2 regions of the Pseudundibacterium arcticum genome follow, and region 2 is predicted to be linked to the other one. Evidence: predicted binding sites of a transcription regulator. Region 2 holds the regulator's gene; the other holds the start of a gene.
What was found. The regulator FNR, encoded in region 2, switches genes on or off when oxygen is low (the NO sensors DNR and NnrR bind a similar motif). The targets are predictions, from matches to a motif close to TTGATNNNNATCAA.

Region 1: the regulator FNR is predicted to act here: its motif matches at 8,377-8,390, upstream of ACFOFO_RS08335 (universal stress protein).

What each region holds. Positions count from the first base shown of each region.
Region 1 covers NZ_JBHRTP010000023.1:35,657-46,009, reverse strand. The annotation lists gene ACFOFO_RS08370 (S9 family peptidase) at 22-2,046, opposite strand; gene ACFOFO_RS08365 (DUF1269 domain-containing protein) at 2,389-2,901, shown strand; gene ACFOFO_RS08360 (TraR/DksA family transcriptional regulator) at 3,115-3,480, opposite strand; gene ACFOFO_RS08355 (phasin family protein) at 3,558-4,346, shown strand; gene ACFOFO_RS08350 (Crp/Fnr family transcriptional regulator) at 4,414-5,235, opposite strand; gene ACFOFO_RS08345 (response regulator) at 5,762-6,406, opposite strand; gene ACFOFO_RS08340 (PAS domain-containing sensor histidine kinase) at 6,411-7,526, opposite strand; gene ACFOFO_RS08335 (universal stress protein) at 7,660-8,133, opposite strand; gene ACFOFO_RS08330 (hypothetical protein) at 8,798-9,043, shown strand; gene ACFOFO_RS08325 (protein phosphatase CheZ) at 9,040-9,795, shown strand; gene ACFOFO_RS08320 (chemotaxis protein CheA) at 9,799-10,353, shown strand, end outside.
Region 2 covers NZ_JBHRTP010000036.1:80,536-90,888, forward strand. The annotation lists gene ccoP (cytochrome-c oxidase, cbb3-type subunit III) at 1-242, shown strand, start outside; gene ccoG (cytochrome c oxidase accessory protein CcoG) at 496-1,893, shown strand; gene ACFOFO_RS12400 (FixH family protein) at 2,033-2,572, shown strand; gene ACFOFO_RS12405 (hypothetical protein) at 2,583-2,822, shown strand; gene fnr (fumarate/nitrate reduction transcriptional regulator Fnr) at 2,881-3,645, opposite strand; gene phbB (acetoacetyl-CoA reductase) at 4,183-4,905, shown strand; gene ACFOFO_RS12420 (bacteriohemerythrin) at 4,974-5,408, shown strand; gene ACFOFO_RS12425 (efflux transporter outer membrane subunit) at 5,829-7,277, opposite strand; gene ACFOFO_RS12430 (efflux RND transporter permease subunit) at 7,289-10,353, opposite strand, start outside.

The sequences.
Region 1 (10,353 bases), on a different contig from region 2:
CACACCGCCGCGATCGCCGGCCTATTTCAAAAGGTTTTGCTCCAGGAAGCGCACTACCGAGAAGAAGTAGAAATCGGCGTTCGGTTTTCGTGCAAAACCGTGACCTTCGTTGTCCGCCATCAGGTACCAGACCGGCACCTGGTTCTTGCGCACGCGGGCAACGATTTGCTCGGCCTCGTTGAGCGGCACGCGTGGATCATTCTTGCCTTGCACCACAAACAGCGGCTTGGTGATTTTCTGCGCGTTGTTCAACGGTGAAATCTGCTGCAGAAATGTACGCATCTTCGGCTCGCGCTCATCGCCGTATTCGACCCGGCGCAGATCGCGACGATAGCTTTCGGTACGTTCCAGGAACGATACAAAATTGGAGATGCCGACGACGTCGATCGAACCGACGATCCGGTCCGCATAATGGGTCGACACCGCCAGGCTCATATAGCCGCCATAGCTGCCACCCATCACGACCACGCGTTTCGGATCGAGATCCGGCTGGGTCGCGATCCAGTCGAACAGGGCGCCGATATCCTTGACCGAATCTTCGCGCTGGAAGCCGTCATCGAGCTTCAGGAAAGTCTTGCCGTAGCCGCTCGATCCGCGCACATTCGGCTGAATCAGCGCGATACCGAGCTCATTGATCAGATAGTTGTAACGGCCCAGGAAGCCGAGCTGGGATTGTCCTTCCGGACCACCGTGAATCAGCACCAGCACCGGACGCGGACCCTTGAACTTCTCCAGAGCCGGTGGCCTGGCGATCAATCCGCTGATGCTGCGCTGGTCGAAACTGTTCCAGCGGATGATGGATGCATCCTTGAATGCGCTGGTATCTATCGGGCTGTTCGGCGTGGTCCATTGCTCGACCGCTTTGGTGTTCGGATTGAAGGTGTACAACTCGCCCGGGCTGCGCGCCGAATTGAGGTCAAATGCGACTTCTGCGTCCTGGCGCCACTTGAGGTGCGAAACCGCGCCGACCGGCAGGTCAGGGCGTGGCAACTCCTTGCCGCTGGCGGCGTCGAACAGATGCAATTCCGACAGGCCGTCATGGTTGACCACCGCCGCGACGCTATCGTTGACCTTGGACGGCGTGACGTCGGTCACGTCCCACGGTATGTGTTGCGACAGCGGTGTCAGCTTCAACGTCGCCAGGTCGACCCGCATCAGTTGCAGGAATTCGCCTTCGCGATCGGTGGTTAGCAGCAAATGCTTGCCGTCGTGGCTGAAATTGAGGCTGGCATATGCTTGCGCGACGCCCGAATGGCTACCCGGCGTCGGCAGAAGCTGGCGTCGCGGCGAGTTGTCGCCATCGGCGGCAACATCGATCAGCCAGACGCTGCTTTCATTGGCGGACTTGTAATTCAACGCCAGAATCTGACGGTCGTCCGGCGACCACTTGAATTCACCCCAGCCGCCGCCGGGTAGGCTGGTGATTTTGCGCCTGGCATCAGGTTTCAGCGGGTCCAGCAGCCACAGCTCGGTGGTCACTTCGGCGCGCGAGGCAGCGCTGGCGGTTTTGTCGAGTTGGGTTGACGCCTGCAACAACTGTCCACCGGCATGCGTCCATGGGCCCATGCCGTGCTTTTCCTTCGGATCGGTCAGCTGCGTGATCTTGCCGCTATCTAGATCGAGCCGGAATAACTGGCTGGCTTCGCTGCCGCCTTCATCCTTTTCAAATACCAGGTATTGGCCGAGATTCGGCTCGAAACTCGCTATACGGACAGGATCGGGAAAATCAGTCAGTTGTTCCAGTTCCCCTTTCGGTTTGCGCAGCAGGTGTAATTGCGTCGCGACGCCCTTGGTGCGGGTCGAAATCAACATCTCGCGCTTGGTCGGATGCCAGTCCAGCATAACCCGCGACCGAAAATCGTTGTAGAGCGCGACCTTGGCCGCCAGGTCTGCCGGAATCGGCGGGATGCCTTCGGCGGTCAAATGTTCATTCGGCGCAATAGTGTCCGGTGCCGGCATCTGTGCCAGCGCGGAAGCACCCAGCAGCAGCAACGCGGTGGCGAGCATGCTGCGGCGCAATTGACGTTTCAATGGGGTAAGGGCCATGCTTGTCGTCCTTTTATTTTATTGATCTGGTAATGCCGAGAAATATTGTATCTGAACGAATCGGTATTACTTCCTCGCATGCACGGTTTTTCGCCCCGCGTCAGCCCTTGGATCCAGCGCTGGCATGGCGGATCCCATCAAGTACTGCCGTGAGTATTTTTTTACATCATTGATTTGCTGGTGACATGGCTCAAATTTCGATGATACTCCCCAATATTTTTATATTTACGTTGCGAAAAATCATTGCCGGGCGCATTGTTGTCTTGCGTTCCACATTTGATGTTGCAGTTCCAACCAGATTGCCTATAGTGAGATTGTGCTTTGCACCAAATAGGAGGATTTATGCGACGCAGACTTTATTACATGCTGCCCGACGTCGACAGCGCCCGCGCACTATTCGACAAACTCTTGCTGGCGCGAATCGAAGAACGACATATGCGGTTCTGGTCCCGGGACGGTAAATTGCCCGACGATATGCCCGAGGCCAATTTCATGCACAAGACGGACCTTGTCCATGGGACCGAAATGGGTTTGCTGATTGGTGCCTGCGCCGGTTTGATCGGCGGCAGCCTGCTGGTGCTATTCCCACTGGAGGGGCTGCATCTGCAGAACGTGGTGATCCTGGCCGCTGCGCTGGTGGGCGCGATATTCGGCGCCTGGGCGTCCGGCATGGTGGCGGCGGCCATTCCCAATTCGCGCATGAAAAATTTCCAAAAGGGGATTGAAGCTGGCCAGGTGTTGCTGATCATCGACGTGCCATATAGTAAGGTGGAAAAGGTCGAGCAATTGATACAGGAGCGTCATCCGGAGGCGTCGTTCGCTGGCGTCGAACCACATACGCCGGCTTTTCCGTAGGTCCGGCTTGCGCATGAGGGTTATGGTTGATTGGTGCCTGAACTGACTATGATCCGCGCATGATAGTTCTGCCTATTACTGCCTGACATGGATCCCGCCTACCGTACTGAGCGTACCGCGTGATCCAGGCTGCAAGATAAAAAGGCCGCGAACCAGTTTTCTGGTTCGCGGCCTTTTTTGCCCGCGCCAAACCGTGCAATCAAGTCCGCCCGCTTATTTTGCCTTTTCTATCCGGGTCTGGCAGGCGATGCACAGGCGGGCTTCAGGTAAGGCATTGAGCCGCGAAAAGCCGATCTCTTCGCCGCATAGTTCACACACGCCGTAGGTGCCAGCCTGAAATTTGGTCAGCGCCAAATGCACCGCAGTCAGTTCGGCCGCGTCGTGCTCGGCGGTTTCTGTCGCCAGATCGTGTAGCGTACGTTCCACCGCGTTGTCCGATGCCGATATCTGGATATCCTGCATTCGTGGCGTTGCCAGCGCCGGCTCGTCATCGGTCGCCAGCAGACTGCGTAGTTCAGCTTCGCGCTTTTTCAGCACCAACTGCAGATTGGTCATCTGGCTTGGATCTAGTCCGCTCATGTTCCGCTTTCAGACTGGAAGGTGATTAAAAAACGTCGATTCAAGCTTACAAGAAACGATTTCACAAGAATTGACGTATGTCATTTTTTATTGAAAAAGCAATTGATATGCATCAAACCAGACGGACGACGGAGGCGAGTTTTCGAGTGCGCCGGACTCTAAACTTCGTTGGTCATCGTGCGCGAGTCCTTATGCGCAGTCTTCGCCCCCTTTCCAGGAGTTCAACCATGCAAAGCGACAACGTTTCCAATGCAATTACTGATGTGGCACAAACGCAATTCCAGGCGTCACTGCAGTTAGCCGACACCATGATTTCTGGTGTCGAGAAAATTGATCAAGTCCTTCTCGATAACGCACGTCGACTCATATCCGATGAACTGCACTATGCGCACACACTCGTAGCCGAGCGTGATCCGAAAGACCTGGCCGATCAACAATGGGCCTTCTTCTCTGGCACGCCGGATGCCGCGATAAAATATCAGAATGCGCTCTTTCGCATGTGCTCGCAAATTCAGAACGATTTGAATGCTTGCAGGCAGCAATATACGCAACAGGTCAGCGATCAGATCAGCGAGCAAATTCGCAATCAAGCCACCACGTGGAGCGAAACCGGCAAACTGACCAATGTGCAGCAACAAGATGCCAACTTCGGCACGGTCACGAGCCTGCTGTCAGCATGGCAGTCTATATGGCAGTCCGCATGTCAGTCGGTGATCGCGGGCGGTGCAGAACGCGGTGCGCAAATGCGCGACGCGTTCAAGCCAAATGGGAATATGCCGAGTCCAGCGGCCCGGCCGGGTAGCAATCCCCATCCTAGCGATCAGCGCCGGACCGGTGCCGCCAAGCGCAATGGCCCGGCCCAATAAAAAATCCGGCCCGCGTGTGCCGGATTTTGCCGGCCTTGCTCAATTCGGCCGGAGTACTCTTCGTGACTCAGGCCGTGACGAACTGTCCCCAGGATTCACCGTTCGGTGGTGGAGCTTTGTTGGCTGCCGATTTGAGCTTGTTCGCTGCCAGCTGTTTCGCACGGGATCTTGACGGCGGTAGACGACGCAAGGTTTTCAGCGCATCCAATTCGCGGATGCAGATGGTGCGCTGATCGACAGTGATCATACCGATTTCATTGAAGGCCGACAGGGTGCGGCTGACAGTCTCCAGAGTCAGACCAAGATAGCTGCCGATCTCGTGACGGGTCATGCGCAGATTGAATAGCTTGCTGGAATATCCCATCTGCGAGTAGCGGTCCGACAACGAAACCAAGAAGCGCGCCACGCGGGCTTCGGCGCTCAGTGCGCCCAGCATCCCCACCATGGCCTGTTCGCGCACCAGTTCGCGACTCATCACGCTGTACATCGCATGTTCCATTTCGATATGCGTGCGGCCCAGAGCGGTCAGTTTCTTGAACGGCAGCAGGATCAGGTCGCAGTCGGACAAGGCAACTGCTTCGGATGCATGTTGCTTGCTGTGGATGCCGTCGACGCCGAGGATGTCGCCTTTCATCGGAAAACTCAGCACCTGCTCATTGCCAAATTCATCGATCAGAAGAGTCTTCAAAAAACCGGAATTAACGATATACAGCGTATCAAACGGCTGGCCGATCGTGTGGATTCTTTGTCCGCTTTTAAACTGCACGTGCTGGAATAGCAACTCTTCGTCCCCAATCGACGACATGGTCGGAATGTAAATGTGCAACAGATCGCATACTTCCTTTAAATTTGACCAGAGCCGGCCTTGGCGCTGCCGTCCGGCCTCCATGGATGACAACGATGCGGTAGAACCTCTCTCTGAACGACTTTCAGACAATTGCGTGGATACCATTTTCATCTCCCAATTTATCGGATATTCAACAAGCAATTTACGTCGATGACAAACTGGCAACGTGCTGTCAGTTCGTCCGGTCGATCGCTACCACTTTCCAAACCACGAATTCTTCACTAATCTTGTTGACGTGACGTATGGACACTTGAATGGCCACTTTTGGTAACTTCGATTAGTGGGCTTCTGGTTCTTGTTCCTTGTTTTCATTATGACAACAGCAACGGAATTTGGTATCAGTAAGCGCTGAATATACGGATAGGAATGATGGTGGTGAATTAGGAAAAATCCTAATGTCGGCAAAGAAACGGCGATGTTGCGTGGAGAACAGCTAATATTGTCGTAAATATGGCTGAATTTCGACGGGTTTTTGGAGATTCGCTGCAACTACGCAATCGTCAGCAGGTCGAAATTATTTTTCGGACCGTTACATTTTTGGTACACGCATAAAAAAATTGATCAATTGTCAATTCTTGAACGGCGCCAGAATTTTGTGTGCGACCGCATATTGAACCAATTCAGACAGCGAAACCATACGCATTTTTTGCAAGATATGCGTCTTGTGCGTGCTCACCGTCTTTACACTCAGGTGCAATATATCCGCAATGTCGGTGATCGAGCGGCCACTGACCAGCATGCTGAATACCTCAAATTCACGGTCGGATAGATGCTTGTGCGGCAGGTCCTCGCTGGGCGACATGATGTTCAGTGCCAACTGTTCGGCCACTTCGATACTGATATAGGGACGGCCGGAAGCGACGCGCCGGATCGCGCTGACCAGCTGCGTGCCGGCGCTTTCCTTGGTCAGGTAACCGTTGGCGCCGGCGCGAATTACGCGAACCGCATACTGCTCTTCCTCGTGCATGGTGAGGATCAAGATCGGCAACTTCGGCGCTTCCAGCTTGATCTGGCGGATCAGGTCGACGCCGCTGCGTCCCGGCATCGACAGATCGAGCAGGATCAGGTCGAAGCCGCCTTTGCGTACCTGGGCCAGCGCTTCAAAGCCATCGACCGCTTCCCCGACGACTTCAATATCTTCCGCGCCATCGAGAATGCGTTTGAGCCCTTCGCGCATGATGGTATGGTCGTCTGCAATGACAATTCTTATCATAATTTTAGATTGGTATCACTGCGTGTATCGTTACACCGTGCGGCACGGTGATCTTGATGCTGAGCGAGCCTCCCACGTTATAGACGCGCTCCTGCATCGTTACCAGTCCATAGCAGCCTGCTTTGCAGCCGGATTCGTTTGTCATCCCCACACCGTCGTCCTGAATGTCGATGTGGATATTTTTGGCAGTTTGCCATAATGTGATTTTGACATGTCTCGCCCGTGCGTGGCGCTCTATATTGAGCAAACCTTCCTGAATAATTCTGAACATGGCCGACGCGACAGGCTCGCGGGGCTTGATAGTCATGCCGCTATTGTCCAATTGGCAGTCAATGGTCGTTCTCTTTCGGAAGTTTGCTGCCATCCATTCGACCGCCGGCATCAGCCCGAAGTCGTCCAGCAGCGGTGGGCGCAGGCTTGATGCAATGTGCTTGGTGCTGCTGATGATATCGTCCAGCAATCCCTGCATTTGCTGCAGCCGGTCCTGAACGACAGCGTCCGCATTGGTCTGATTCTCTTCCAGCCAGTCGAAATCGAGCTTGAGTACGCTGAGCCGTTGCGCGAGATCGTCATACAACTCCCTGGAAAAGCGTTTCTTTTCGACTTCGCGTGCCAATTGAGACAGCAGGCTGATTCTGCGCTGGTCCGGCTGGCCGAATCGACGCCTGCGTTCGACTTTCCTGCGGGCGCCCAGGTCGTGCAAGATGAAGGCCAAGAAAATTTGGCCCTGTACTGTCACACGGGAAACCATCACCTGCATCGGGAATTCCTCACCGCTGGCGCGTATCCCCTGCAAGGCCATTCTGTTTTTCATCCGGTGTCCCTGCGCGACGCGCATGCACAGTTGATCCAGACAAACACGTTGCGCAACTTGTTCGTGCAATGGCAACAGCAGTTCGAACGCGTGCCCATACAACTGCTCCGAGCCATAGCCAAACATTGCTTCGGCGCATGGATTGAGTAGCGTGATATGACATTGCGCGTCGAGGATGACCAGACCGTGGGCCATCGATTGCATCTCCGCCAGCAGCGATGCACCGTCGCCATCGGATGACGGCAGCTCCATCCGGACCGAGAAGGTGGAGGGCTGGGTGAGGAGGGGCTGCAACGGCGCGACCATGTCACCGCCTCGCGGGAAGCGTGCGGTCGTGCGCTTGTCGCGGCGATTTTGCGCTCGCTGTCTCTGCGGTCACGCCGGGGCTATGAGTGCAATTCGAGACGAGAAACGAAGCACTAGTGTCGCGAAAATGCATTCAGGCAGCCTTGTCGCCTGGTTCTGCTTGCAAGCGGTAGACCAGCACCGGTATGTGGCAGGCCGACAGTACCTTTGCGGTGACGCTTCCCAGCAATAATTGGCCCCAGCCGCTGCGACCATGAGAGCCCATGAAAATCATGTCGCAGCCATGCTCCTGAGCCGCCTGCACGATGCAGAGTGCGGTGGTATCCGAAAACATGCTGTGGGAGGAAAATTTGACGCCGTTGGCCGCTGCCATGTCGGCGATCGCCTTGATGAAGGTCTCGCCGGTTCGCTTGATCGATGCCTTGTATTCCTCTTCGTTGGGATAGCTTGGCGGGACGATTTCCACATAAACCGGATATTGATAATTTGGCGCGACAAAGAGAGCGATGACTTCCGCACCGACCTGTTTGGCAAATTCGACACCTTTTCGGGCGGCAGCGTTGGCAATGACGGAGCCGTCGGTCGGGATCAGGATTTTTGAGAACATAAGCTTTGCCGGTGAGGTGAACGGGATGGTTGCCGGATTCTTGAATCAAGCTTGCCTGTTTTTTTACCAGTTACCAGTCTATGGGAGTATCCCCCAGATGTTCATTCATTATTGGCATCTGTTTGATGTCGATCTATGAAATTATTTAACTGATCGTCACCACCAGCAGCGCAAACCGCAATTCTGTTCGGCAATAGATATTGCATCGGTTCAACCTCTTCGGGTAGATCAAAATTCAACCATTTGACCGGGATCAAGCATCCAACCCATACTGCTTGCGCAGGACATGGCAATATGCTTTTCATACTCCGGCAAATGGGGCATTGGATAGACAGCAGCACCAACCGGATCGTGACACCGGCTCCTGACGTAGGCGCGATGTTGCCCATGTCAGCAACGCATCGCCCGACTCCTGCATGCAGCCGAGTTGCGTCAATAGTCTGACATTGTGCTGCGGCAGACGATAGCGCCCCTGGGAGTCTGTTGGGCTTACAGCTAGGCGCCCCCGGAGAATCGGCGGCAAAATTACCTGAACGGTCTATAGCTAATCGGCTCTTTGGTCGATAGCGCACTATTGACGCTGCAAATCCGGCAAAAACTATCCTCCTTCAGCACATTTTTCGCGTCGACTCAGTAAGTCCGACAGAGTTCTGGCAAGGAATCAATGCTGGAATTCCCCCGCCTGTTCGACGTTTTGTCCCAAAGAAAAGAGTGTACTGTTGCATCGGCGACAAACGCCGTGCAATCTGATGCGCTGCGCAAGATTGTCTTGACCAAGCCGGGCGGTTTAGAGACTATTTGCGCTGCATGCATTACCTTGCGGCAACGTTTTAATGCTGCGGTACAGGCGCCGTACTGGCGTCGGCGTCAGTGCAATTCAAGAATATATGTGGAGATGGTCCAAAAATGAGCGACAGCGCAGATGATTTCGAAGCCTTGTTTGATGAGGTGTCCGCTCAACGCAGCGCAGCCATAGCGATAGCAATCCCAGTAGCCGCGCTGAGCGTGCCGCCTGAAGCGACGTGGCCGCTGGGCGAAATATCCCTGGATGGAAAACCCGAGAACCACGCCGACAAACCGATGTTTGACCGACTCGGCGGCATCGTGCGCCAATTGCACGATTCGCTGCGCGAACTTGGATACGACCGTTCGTTGGCCGATATTGCCATGCAGGTCAATGATTCTCAGGGCCGGCTTGAATACATCGCGACGCTGACCGAGCAAGCCGCCAACAAGGTGCTCAATGCAATCGACGCCGGATTGCCAGCCCAGGAATCGTTGTCGAAACAGGCCAAGGACATGGACAGCCGCTGGTCGCAATTGTTCGATGGCAAGCTTGGTATAGAAGAATTCAAGACTCTGGCCGGCGACTCCAGACAGTTCGCGGTCAAGGTCGCCGACGCATCGGAATCGGAAAAGGCACGCCTGATGGAAATCATGATGGCCCAGGATTTTCAGGACATCACGGGCCAGATCATCAAGAAAGTGGTCGCGATTACGCAGAAACTGGAGCAGGAATTGGCCCAGCTGTTGCGGGATAATGCCCCAACCAGTGTGGCGGCGAAGGACAAGCCGGTTGATCTGATGGCAGGCCCCGCAATGCCGGCGTCGGCGATGGCGCAGGATGATGTTGACGATCTGCTTGCGGATCTGGGGTTCTGAAGAATGGACGACATGCTCAAGGATTTCGTCGTCGAGGCGCTCGAACTGGCGACCAACGTGGAAGAGCATCTGCTCGGGCTGGAGCGCCGACCGGACGACATGGAAACCTTGAACGCGGTGTTCCGTTCGTTCCACACTATTAAGGGTGGCGCCGGTTTCATGAACCTGGGTGCGATGGTATCGGCCTGCCATCTGACCGAAAACCTGTTCGATGCGCTGCGCACCGGCAAGGCGCCGGTCACGCCGCTGGCGATCGAGGCCGCGCTGCAGGCCAGCGGTTTTGTCGCCGATCAGTTGACGGAATTGCATAACGGTACTGAGCCTGACCGTTTGCCGGCGATGCCCGATGCGCTGGAAAAAATTCTGACCGATGCGATCGAAGGCAAGGCAGAACAGCTTAAGGTGACACCAGTCGCTGCAGCGGTTTCGGATGCGAAGCACCCGAGCGGCGGTCCCGACTGGGACGCACTGTACCGCGCCGTGGTGCCGCAAGTCGCTGGCGCAGCGGTGCCTGGCGCCACGCTGGCGCCAGTCAAGTCGGTCGAAGCCGGCTGGGAC
Region 2 (10,353 bases):
GTGCCTGCGCCGCATGTCACGGCGCGGACGCGCATGGTACGCAGGCGCTCGGCGCACCGAACCTGACCGACAAGATATGGTTGTACGGTGGTAGCGCGGAAACCGTCATGGAAACCATCCGCAAAGGCCGTAATAACACGATGCCCGCATTCGAGGATTTTCTGGGCGAGGCGAAGGTGCATGTGCTCGCGGCGTATGTGTGGAGCTTGTCGAATGACACAGCGACGCTGGCGCAAAAGTAATTAAAGAGTTAACTGAACGCTATACGCGCTGCTCCCGTAGCGTGAGTTGCCTACAAGGCCACCTCAGCCTGGAAGAAATTCACGGTTGTTTATTGCTGAAATTCGAGTAACGGGCGGTAAAAATTCTGGAGTTGCACTGGACACTGAACGTAGCGTGGGAGGCCGGTACCGATGCGTTGTTCAATCGTCGTATCAGCGTGCGCATCACGTGCCAACCTGCTTTCTTGTTTCGCCATTTATGAAGTAAATCCTGATGAGTAATGGTGCACCACAAGTCTCTGTCATCAAAATGTATGCTGCGCGCGAGGCGATTTATCCGCGCGAAGCAAAGGGACGCTATGCGCGCTTGCGCTGGGCATGCGTGTGGCTGACGCAACTGGTGTTCTATGGCTTGCCGTGGGCAAACTGGAATGGTCGCCAGGCGGTACTGTTCGACCTCGGTGCGCGTAAATTCTATATCTTCGGTGTCGTGCTGTGGCCTCAGGATTTCATTTATCTGGCGGTGCTGCTGATCATCTGTGCCTACGCGCTCTTTTTGTTTACCGCGGTTTCCGGGCGCGTTTGGTGCGGATTTGCCTGTCCGCAAACGGTATATACAGAAATTTTCATGTGGATCGAACGCAAGATCGAAGGCGCGCGCACTGCCCGAATGCGGCTCGACAAACAGGCCGGTTCGGCTACCAAGTTTGCGAGAAAAATTGCCAAGCATGGCGCCTGGGGTGCGGTTGCGCTATGGACCGGGCTGACGTTTGTCGGCTATTTCACGCCGATAACAATTTTGCTGCATGAAGTGACCGCACTTGCACTTGGACCGTGGGAATGGTTCTGGATTTTGTTCTATGCATTGGCAACCTATGGTAATGCCGGCTGGATGCGCGAGCAGGTCTGCAAATACATGTGTCCGTACGCGCGTTTCCAGAGTTCGATGTTCGATAAGGACACGCTGATCATCACCTACGATAGCGAACGCGGCGAACCGCGCGGTGCACGCGGCAAAGTCGGGGCGCAGGACGCGCAGCGCGGCGACTGCATCGATTGTTCGATGTGTGTGCAGGTTTGTCCGACCGGCATCGATATCCGTCAAGGTTTGCAATATGAATGCATCGGTTGCGCCGCCTGCATCGATGCCTGCAACTCGGTCATGACAAAGATCGGCGCACCGCTTGGGTTGATTCGCTTTTCGATCGATCATGCGATGACCAATCGCTTGTCGCTCAAACAGATGCGACAGCGCGTGTTGCGTCCGCGCGTGCTGATCTATACAGGTTTGCTGCTGCTGATCGTGTCGGCGTTCTTTGGCGCGCTGATCATGCGTACGCCGCTTAAACTCGACGTCATTCGCGACCGTGGTGCAATGGGGCGAGAGGTGGAAGAAGGCATGATTGAGAACGTATACCGGCTGCAGATCATGAACACGGCGGAAACATCCCACCGTTACAAAATTGCTGTGTCGGGGATCGAGTCGATCACGCTGGCTACGCCGGATGAAGTGGTGCTGGAACGGACGGGTTCCCTTGCGGTGCCGGTTCGGGTACGCGTCACTCACGGGAAAGGTAAGCCCGGATCGAACAAAATCGTATTCGAACTGAAGGCGCTGGATGATGAGTACCTGCAGGTGAAAGAAAACGCAGTATTTTTTGTTCCGAAATAGAGCAGTTTTCCGCCGCACCTACAGGGCCAATCTCGGGCCTGCGATGCTCACCGTACAATCCGTACGGCTGCGCTTCTCGCCCCGACCTTGACTCCCGTACGTGCGACGGAAAACCGCTCTAGACACCAAGGAGAATGTCATGCATGCCGCATCCCCGTTAATCGATCGTGCCACCCGGGCGATGCCTTGGTATGCGCACCTCTGGCCATGGCTGCTGATGATGGGGCCGGTCGTGGTTATCCTGGCTGGCTCATATACCAGCTGGCTGGCATTTTCGAAGCAGGACGCGCTGGTAGTGGACGACTACTACATGCAGGGAAAGACCATCAATCAGGATCTGCGCCGCGACCGCGTCGCAACCCGACTGGGGTTGTCATTCAATGGCCGTTACGACGCTGCCACCGGTAAGCTGCAAGGCACGCTTCTGAGTTTCGGTGTGCCTACGGCCGGTAAAATCCGGATCCATTTAGCCCATGCAACCCAGCCGGAAAAAGATCTCAAACTTGAAGCACAATCCGATCAGCGCGGCAAATTCAGCGTCGAATTGCCGATGCTGGAAAGGGCACGCTGGCAGGTATTGGTTGAGAGTGAACGGCGCGACTGGCGCTTGATCGGCATCTGGAAATGGCCGCAGCAGCAGACCATCGATATCAAGGCGGATTTACCGCCTGCCGACTGAAGGGGAACATATGCTGCGACTTGCGATGAACATACTATGGCCGTCTTTTTTAGCGGCGATCGTCGCGGAAGGCTGCTTTTTTTCGCTGTTCGATCCGGATGGGTTGTTGCATCTCAGTCATCAAATTGAGTTGTCGCGGATAGCCGCTTACACCCTCGGTTTCTTCTTCTTTTGGATATTTTGTTCGCTGGCGAGCATGCTGACTTATTACCTGGTCAATGTGCCACGTGATCGCCGCCCGCCGTTCTGACGTGGAAGCGTTGCTCCACCCCTGCGCCATACCGTCATGGTGTGGACTGAGATTGAGATTACATCGGGCTGCAGCTCTCTGTGCCGGCCGCCAGCGCTTTTAACATCACTGGATCGAGGAGTTGTACCTCGCGCTTATCGACTTTGAGCCAGCCCTGTTTCTTGAACCGGGACAGCAGCCGGCTAATGCTCTCGATGGTCAGACCCAGATAATTGCCGATGTCCTCGCGGGACATCCGCAACTGGAAACTGGTGGGCGAATAACCGCGCGCCGCATAGCGCGACGACAGATTGACCAGAAAAACCGCAAATCGCTGTTCCGCGCGCATATTTCCCAGTAACAGCATCACATTCTGTTCCCGGGTGATTTCCTGGCTCATGATTCTGTGAAAATGATGCAGCAACGTGGGGATATGGCTGAACAGTTCTTCCAGCCGCGGAAAGGGAATTTCACATACTTCACTATCCTCCAGCGCCACGGCGTCGCAATGATGCCGGTCAGCGCTGATTGCATCCATCCCCAGCAACTCGCCAGCCATCTGGAAACCGGTGATCTGCTGCTCGCCGCTTGGATTGATCTGATAAGTCTTGAAATGCCCAAACCGAATCGCATAGAGGTTTCGGAAAGGATCATCCATTCGGTAAAGACTCTCGTCGCGCAATACACGACGACGACGGCCGATAATCTGGTCAAGCCGATTGATGTCCGCGTCATCCAAGCCCATGGGAAGGCATAACTGGTGCAGGCTGCAGTTGGCACAGCTCGCCTTCAATGCATGGACATTCAAGGCCGGTGATGTGACGTAAGAAATTGGCTGACTCATGGCGCGTATTGCCGAAAGGTAAATCGCATTGTGCATTGATGATCGAATGTACAGTAAATATACGGGACATACAAACGCCGCGCAGTTCCGGCAACCCGCTTGAGCTTTGCATGCGACTTTGCACTCTGAATCTCCTGCCTTTTGGTGCAGCCATCGATTACGTTCTGTGGAGCGATCCAAGATCTTTCACACTGCTCCATATGACGAACGGGATCCACCCCACAGCTGACACCGACACAGACCATGCCCCGGTTGCACGCCATCACCCCGCGCCGTGCGCAACTTCGTTATCAAGCGTGTGATCAGAGTTTTGCCAATTTTTGACGTGGATCAAGTGGGGCTAATGACTCAACCAACCCTACCAGTTACATTTTGTCTGGTGGTGATTGCCTGTTGAAGAATGCCGGCTGGAAATGACATCGTTGTCTTATCGTTGCCTGGTATGCGCGGCTTATCTCCGAGAAATGATGGGTTGATGTCCAATTTTCGGACCGCTCCGAGCCAGGGAACTATCGAAGCACGCAAAAGGAGAGGGTCATGCGCCGAACCGCGCTCGTCACGGGTGGAACTCGAGGTCTGGGGAAGGCGATTTGCATTTCGCTTCAAGCCGCAGGCCATCAAGTCGCAGCGGTCTATCATAAAAATACAGATGCCGCGCGGACGTTTGCGGAAGCGTCATCGATCCCTGTCTTTCGATGGGATGTTGCAGATTTTGAAGCATGCCGCACCGGTATCGCCCAAGTGGAACGCGAATTGGGTCCGGTTGATATCCTGGTCAATAACGCCGGTATTAGCAGCGACACGGTACTGCACCGCATGACACCAGAGCAATGGTGGCGCGTCATCAATACCAATCTCGGCTCGATGTTCAACATGTCCCGGAATGTCGTGGAAGGCATGCGAGAACGCGGCTTCGGCCGCATCGTCAACATTAGCTCGGTCAACGGCCAGAAGGGCCAATTCGGCCAGACCAACTATGCCGCCGCCAAGGCCGGGATACTCGGCTTCACGAAGGCGCTCGCGCTGGAAGGTGCACGCAAGAATGTCACGGTCAATGCGATCACGCCCGGCTACTGCGATACCGACATGGTCGCCGCGGTGCCGAATGAAGTCATGCAGGCGATCATCGCCAGTATCCCGATTGGACGCCTGGGCACGCCGGCCGACATCGGGCGCATGGTGGCATTTCTCGCCGACGATGACGCCGGCTTCATCACCGGCGCAACCATTGCGGTTAACGGCGGACAGTACATGGCCTAGAGCGGTATCAACGCATCGAACCTGGATTTCCGGAACGATGCTTCGCAAGACATAGCGCAAGGAGATGAATGATGGAAGAGCTCGTATGGTCACCAGAGATGTCGTCGGGCGTTCCCGCGATGGACGACGCACACAAGGCGCTTGTCGCAGAATTGGCGCACCTCTTGACCGCGCCGTACCGTGAATTCGGTGCCGGCCTGTTTGCGCTGATTGCCGAGATAGAACGAGATTTCCGCGAGGAAGAGGCATTGATGGAAGAGATCGACTTCCCCATGCTCCGGAGTCATCGCGAGCAGCATGCCAGCGTGTTAAGCGCGCTTCACCATGTCGTACCGGACGTCATGCAGGGCGAGTGCGCGTCGGCGCGGAAAGTGATCGAATTATTGCCGCAGTGGTTTCTGCGGCACATGTCGACCATGGATATCGCGTTGGCCGTCGCGCTCGATCTGGCCGGCTTCCAAGCGAATCCATCCGCAATCACGATTCCGCAAACGATGTCGTAAGGCGCGCTGCGCAACCTCCGATGTTAAGCGTGAACGATAGAGAGATCCTGTTCGTTTTTACTTACGCAAACGAGAAAGAAAGTAGGATGGGTGCAACCCATCTTTCTCCATTGGAGCTCAATGATGGGTTGCACCCATCCTACGGAATTACGCATTTTGCGTAAGTCCCATTAACGATAGACTACTTTTCAATGCAGCCGTCATGCGGAGCGAGCCAGGTCAAGCCGCGCCGAACTGCTGCATTGGCGCGGATCGTTACTGTGGGTGACTGGTTTGAGTCCGGCGCGCGAGTCAGACTCCGCACTTGGAGGCCTTGCGAAATTTTGGCTCGTGGCATGCAATTTGGTCAACCAACGAGCACATATTCGCTTGCCTAGATGCAGAATTTCGCCCGACATGAACCGCAATTTGATTTGCAGTTCATGGTGCGATTTGCCAACCACCACCCAGCGATTGTATCAAGGCAACAGCCGTCGTCTGCCGATCTGCCTGCACTTGTATAAGCGTGCGTCCTGCACTTCGTGCCGCCGTTTGTGCGGTGACGACGTCGGTATAACTGATCTGGCCGGCGCGGTAGCGGTTCAGCGCCTGCTGCTCTACCTGGTCGGCGGCCAGCGACGACTGACGATTCAATTCCTGTTGCTGCCCCAGCACATGCGTCGCTGCCAGTTGGTCTTCGACGTTCTGGAATGCGGTCAGCACGGTCTGCCGATAGCTCGCTACCGCTTGTTCGTGCGACGCCCGAGCTTCGCTGACGCGTGCACTGGTCGCGCCGGCATTGAATAGGGTTTGTGCCGCAGACAGTCCCAACGACCAGACGTTGTTGGATGCACTAAACAGGGCGGCGACCTGGCTGGCGCCGAAGCCGTAGGAGGCGTTCAGTTTCAGGTTCGGATAAAAGGCGGATTGCGCGATGCCGATTTGTTCGTTGGCGACCGCGACACGACGTTCCGCGGCGGCGATGTCGGGTCGTCGCTGCAACAGCGTCGACGGTAGACCGACCGGTATGTCCGGCACGGTGACTTTCCATGCTATTGGCGCCAGTGCAAAGTCGCCTGGTGCCTTGCCGATCAGCACGGCGATTGCATGCTCCAGCTGCGCGCGCTGGCGTGTCAGACCCAGATCATCGGATTGGGTATTGGCCAGCTGGGTCTGCGCCTGCAGGACATCGGATTTGGTGGCGATCGCTGCGTTGTAGCGGTTTTGCGTGATCTGCAGCGAACGTTGGTAACCATCGATAGTGTCGGCCAGGAGTCTTTTCTGCGCATCGGTCTGGCGCAACGAGAAATAGTTCACAGCCAGTTCACCTTGCGCCGACAATCGTGCCGACGCCAGATCGGCAGCGCTGGCCTGCGCACCGGCGCTGGCGCTGTCGACGGCACGCCCAAGCCGGCCCCAGACGTCCGGCTCCCAACTGCCGCCTATGCTCATCTGATAATTGTTGCCGCTGCCCGAAGCGCTGTTGATGCCGCCCCCACCGCTGCCAGACCGGGTGGCGCCGCCATTGAGCGAAATGACAGGAAACATCGATGCGCGCTGCTCTCGCACCAGCGCACGGGCCTGTGCATACGCCGCGATGGCGGCAGCCACGTTCTGGTTCGAGATGTCGATCGCCGCTTCCAATTGATTAAGGATGGGATCCTCAAACAATGTCCACCAATCGCCCCGGTTGAGTGCATCGGCCGGCGCAGCGGGTACCCAGTCCTGGGCTTCCTTGTAGGCGGTCGGCTCTGCAGCGGTCGGGCGCTGGTAATCGGGGCCGACCGCGCAGGCGCTCAGTGCCACAGTGAGTATGGCAACCACCAGCGTCGATGGTGCCGGTGCGGTGCGGGCGGCGGCGATGAAGGGAACGGGTTTGGGCAAGCTCATGGTGGAATTCATCATAGGGTTGGTTGCTGCATCGGTGCCGATTCCGATAGACCATCGTTGGCCATACGACTCAACCGTCGTTCATCGGGGCTGCGACGGCGCAGCTTGTCCAGCAGGACAAACACGACCGGCGTGGTCAGCAGTGTCAGCAGCTGGCTGGCGATCAGGCCACCGATGATGGCGACGCCGAGCGGCTGCCGCAATTCGGAACCTTCGCCGAATCCGATCGCCAGGGGCAATGCGCCCAGTATCGCGGCGAGCGTGGTCATCAGGATCGGGCGGAACCGCAGCACGCAGGCTTCGCGCACCGCGTCCAGCGCGGACAGGCCGCGCGAGCGCTGGGCCTCCAGCGCAAAATCGATGATCAGGATCGCATTTTTCTTCACGATGCCGATCAGCAGGAACACGCCGATCAGCGCGATGATAGAAAATTCCATTTTGAATAGGAGCAGCGCCAGCACCGCACCGACGCCGGCCGACGGCAGCGTCGACAGCACGGTGATCGGATGCACCAGGCTTTCGTATAGAACACCGAGCACGATGTAAATGACTACCAGCGCGGCGAGGATCAGCAATGGTTGCTGATCCTGCGATTGTTGCGCGCTGCGCGCGGTACCCTGGAAACTGCCGCGCACATTGTTGGGCATGCCGATGTCGGCTTCGGCCTGACCGACCGCGGCCTGGCCGTCGGCCAGGGCATAGCCGTCTGCCAAATTGTAGGAGACAGTGGTCGCCAGCTCCGAGTCCTGATGATTGACCGAGCTGGCGGCCGATCGTTCGGCAAAACGGGCGAATGCCGATAGCGGCACCATGGTGGTGGGCGCGCCGCTCAGGGCCTGGCCGCTGGATTGATCGCGCAGCGCCGGATTTACCGTCGTCGTCGCGGCTGCCACGGTAGCACTGGTGGTCGTGCCCTTGGACGGCACGTACACATCTTTCAACGATTCGGGGCTGCGCGTCAAGGCCGGTGCGACTTCCATGATGACGTGATATTGATTTAACTCATCATACAGCGTTGCCACCTGACGCTGGCCGAAGCCGTCGTACAAAGCGTTGTCGACATCGCGCGAGCTGAGGCCGAGGCGGGCCGCACTGTCCTTGTCGACATTGACGAAGGTTTCGACCCCGTTTTCCTGTTGGTCGGTATCGACATCGATCAGCGCCGGCTGGCGCTTCATCGCATCGGCCAGTTTGGTCGCCCATACCCGCAGGTCGGCAATGTTGTCGCTCTTTAATGTGTACTGGTAAGTCGAAGTGCTTTGTCGCCCCCCCATCCGAAGGTCCTGCACCGGGTTCAGGAACAGGCTGACGCCAGTCACTTTGGCAAGCTGCGGGCGCAGCCGTGCAATGACCGCCTGACCGGATTCGCTGCGCTCCGACACCGGTTTCAGATTGGCAAACATGAAGCCGCCGCCGGCCCGACCGCCGCCGGTAAAGCCGACCACGGTATCGACTGCCGGATCGCGCTTGATAACGTCGACCAGTTGGCGCAGTTTGCCCTGCATCGCCTGGAACGAAATGCTCTGGTCGGCGCGCAGGCCGCCATTGAGCTGGCCGGTGTCCTGTTGCGGAAAGAATCCTTTCGGCACGGCGATGAACAGATAGACATTCAGTCCGATCACCGCCAGCAGGATCAGCATCACCAGCCAGCCGTGGCTTAGCGCCCAATCTAGGCAGGCAAGGTAAAGACCATGCAGGCGATCGAATGCCGCTTCGAACCAGCGCGAAATTCTGCCTGGCGGGCGGTGCGCCCCATGTTCTGGTTTCAGCAACCAGGCGCACATCATCGGCGTGGTGGTCAGCGAAATCAGTAGCGAGATCAGTACCGCGACCGACAGTGTGACCGCAAATTCGCGAAACATGCGCCCGACCTGGCCGGCCATGAACAGCAGCGGAATGAATACCGCGACCAGCGACAGGCTGATCGACAACACCGTAAACCCGACTTCGCGCGCACCCAGCAGCGCCGCGCGCATGCGGTCCATGCCTTGTTCCATGTGGCGGCTGGTGTTTTCCAGCACCACGATCGCATCGTCGACCACAAAGCCGGTGGCAACCGTCAATGCCATCAGGCTCAGATTATTCAGGCTGAAGCCGAGCAGATACATGATGCCGAAGGTGCCGAGCAACGAGACGATAGTCGCCACCGCCGGAATGATGGTGGCGCGCGCATTGCGCAGGAACGCGCTGACCACCAGCACCACCAGTACGACCGAGATCAGCAAGGTGATCTCGATTTCGCGCAACGATGCGCGGATCGAGTTGGTGCTGTCGGAAGCCACCTGCAATTGCACGTCCTGCGGCAACTGGGTGCGCAGCGCCGGCAGCAGCGCACGCACGCCGTCGACAGTGTCAATCACGTTGGCGCCGGGCTGGCGGGTGACCAACACGATCACCGCCGGCTCACCGTTGAACAGGCCCAGGGTGTGGCTATCCTCGACACCATCGATCACCTCTGCCACGTCCTGCAGGCGGATGGCAGCACCGTTGCGCCATGCCACCACCAGGGTGCGATAGTCGGCCGCGCTGCGGCCGCCGGTGGCTGTGCTGGCCTGCGAATAAATCTGCAGCCGTCGGTCATTGCCTTCGATGGCGCCTTTCGGCCGATTCGCGGCACCGGCCTGGATTGCGGCGCGCACGTCTTCCATGCTGACCCCGTAGCGGTTCAACGCATATGGCAGCAGTTCCACCCGTACCGCCGGCAAGGAGCCGCCACCGATTTCGACGTCGCCGACGTTGGGCACCTGTGCCAGTTTTTGCTGGACCAGGTTGGACACTGATTCGTAGACCTGGCCCGGCGTGCGGGTCTTGGAGGTCAGTGCCAGGATCACGATCGGCGCATCCGACGGATTGGCCTTGCGATAAGTCGGATTGCTGCGCAGCGTGGACGGTAGGTCTACACGCGATGCATTGATGGCGGCCTGGACTTCGCGCGCCGCGGCATCGATCTTGCGATTGAGGTCGAATTGCAGGCTGATCCGGGTCGAGCCATTACCGCTCGACGAGGTGATCTCGTTGACGCCAGAAATAACGGCTAGCCGCCGTTCCAGCGGTGTGGCGACACTGGTCGCCATCG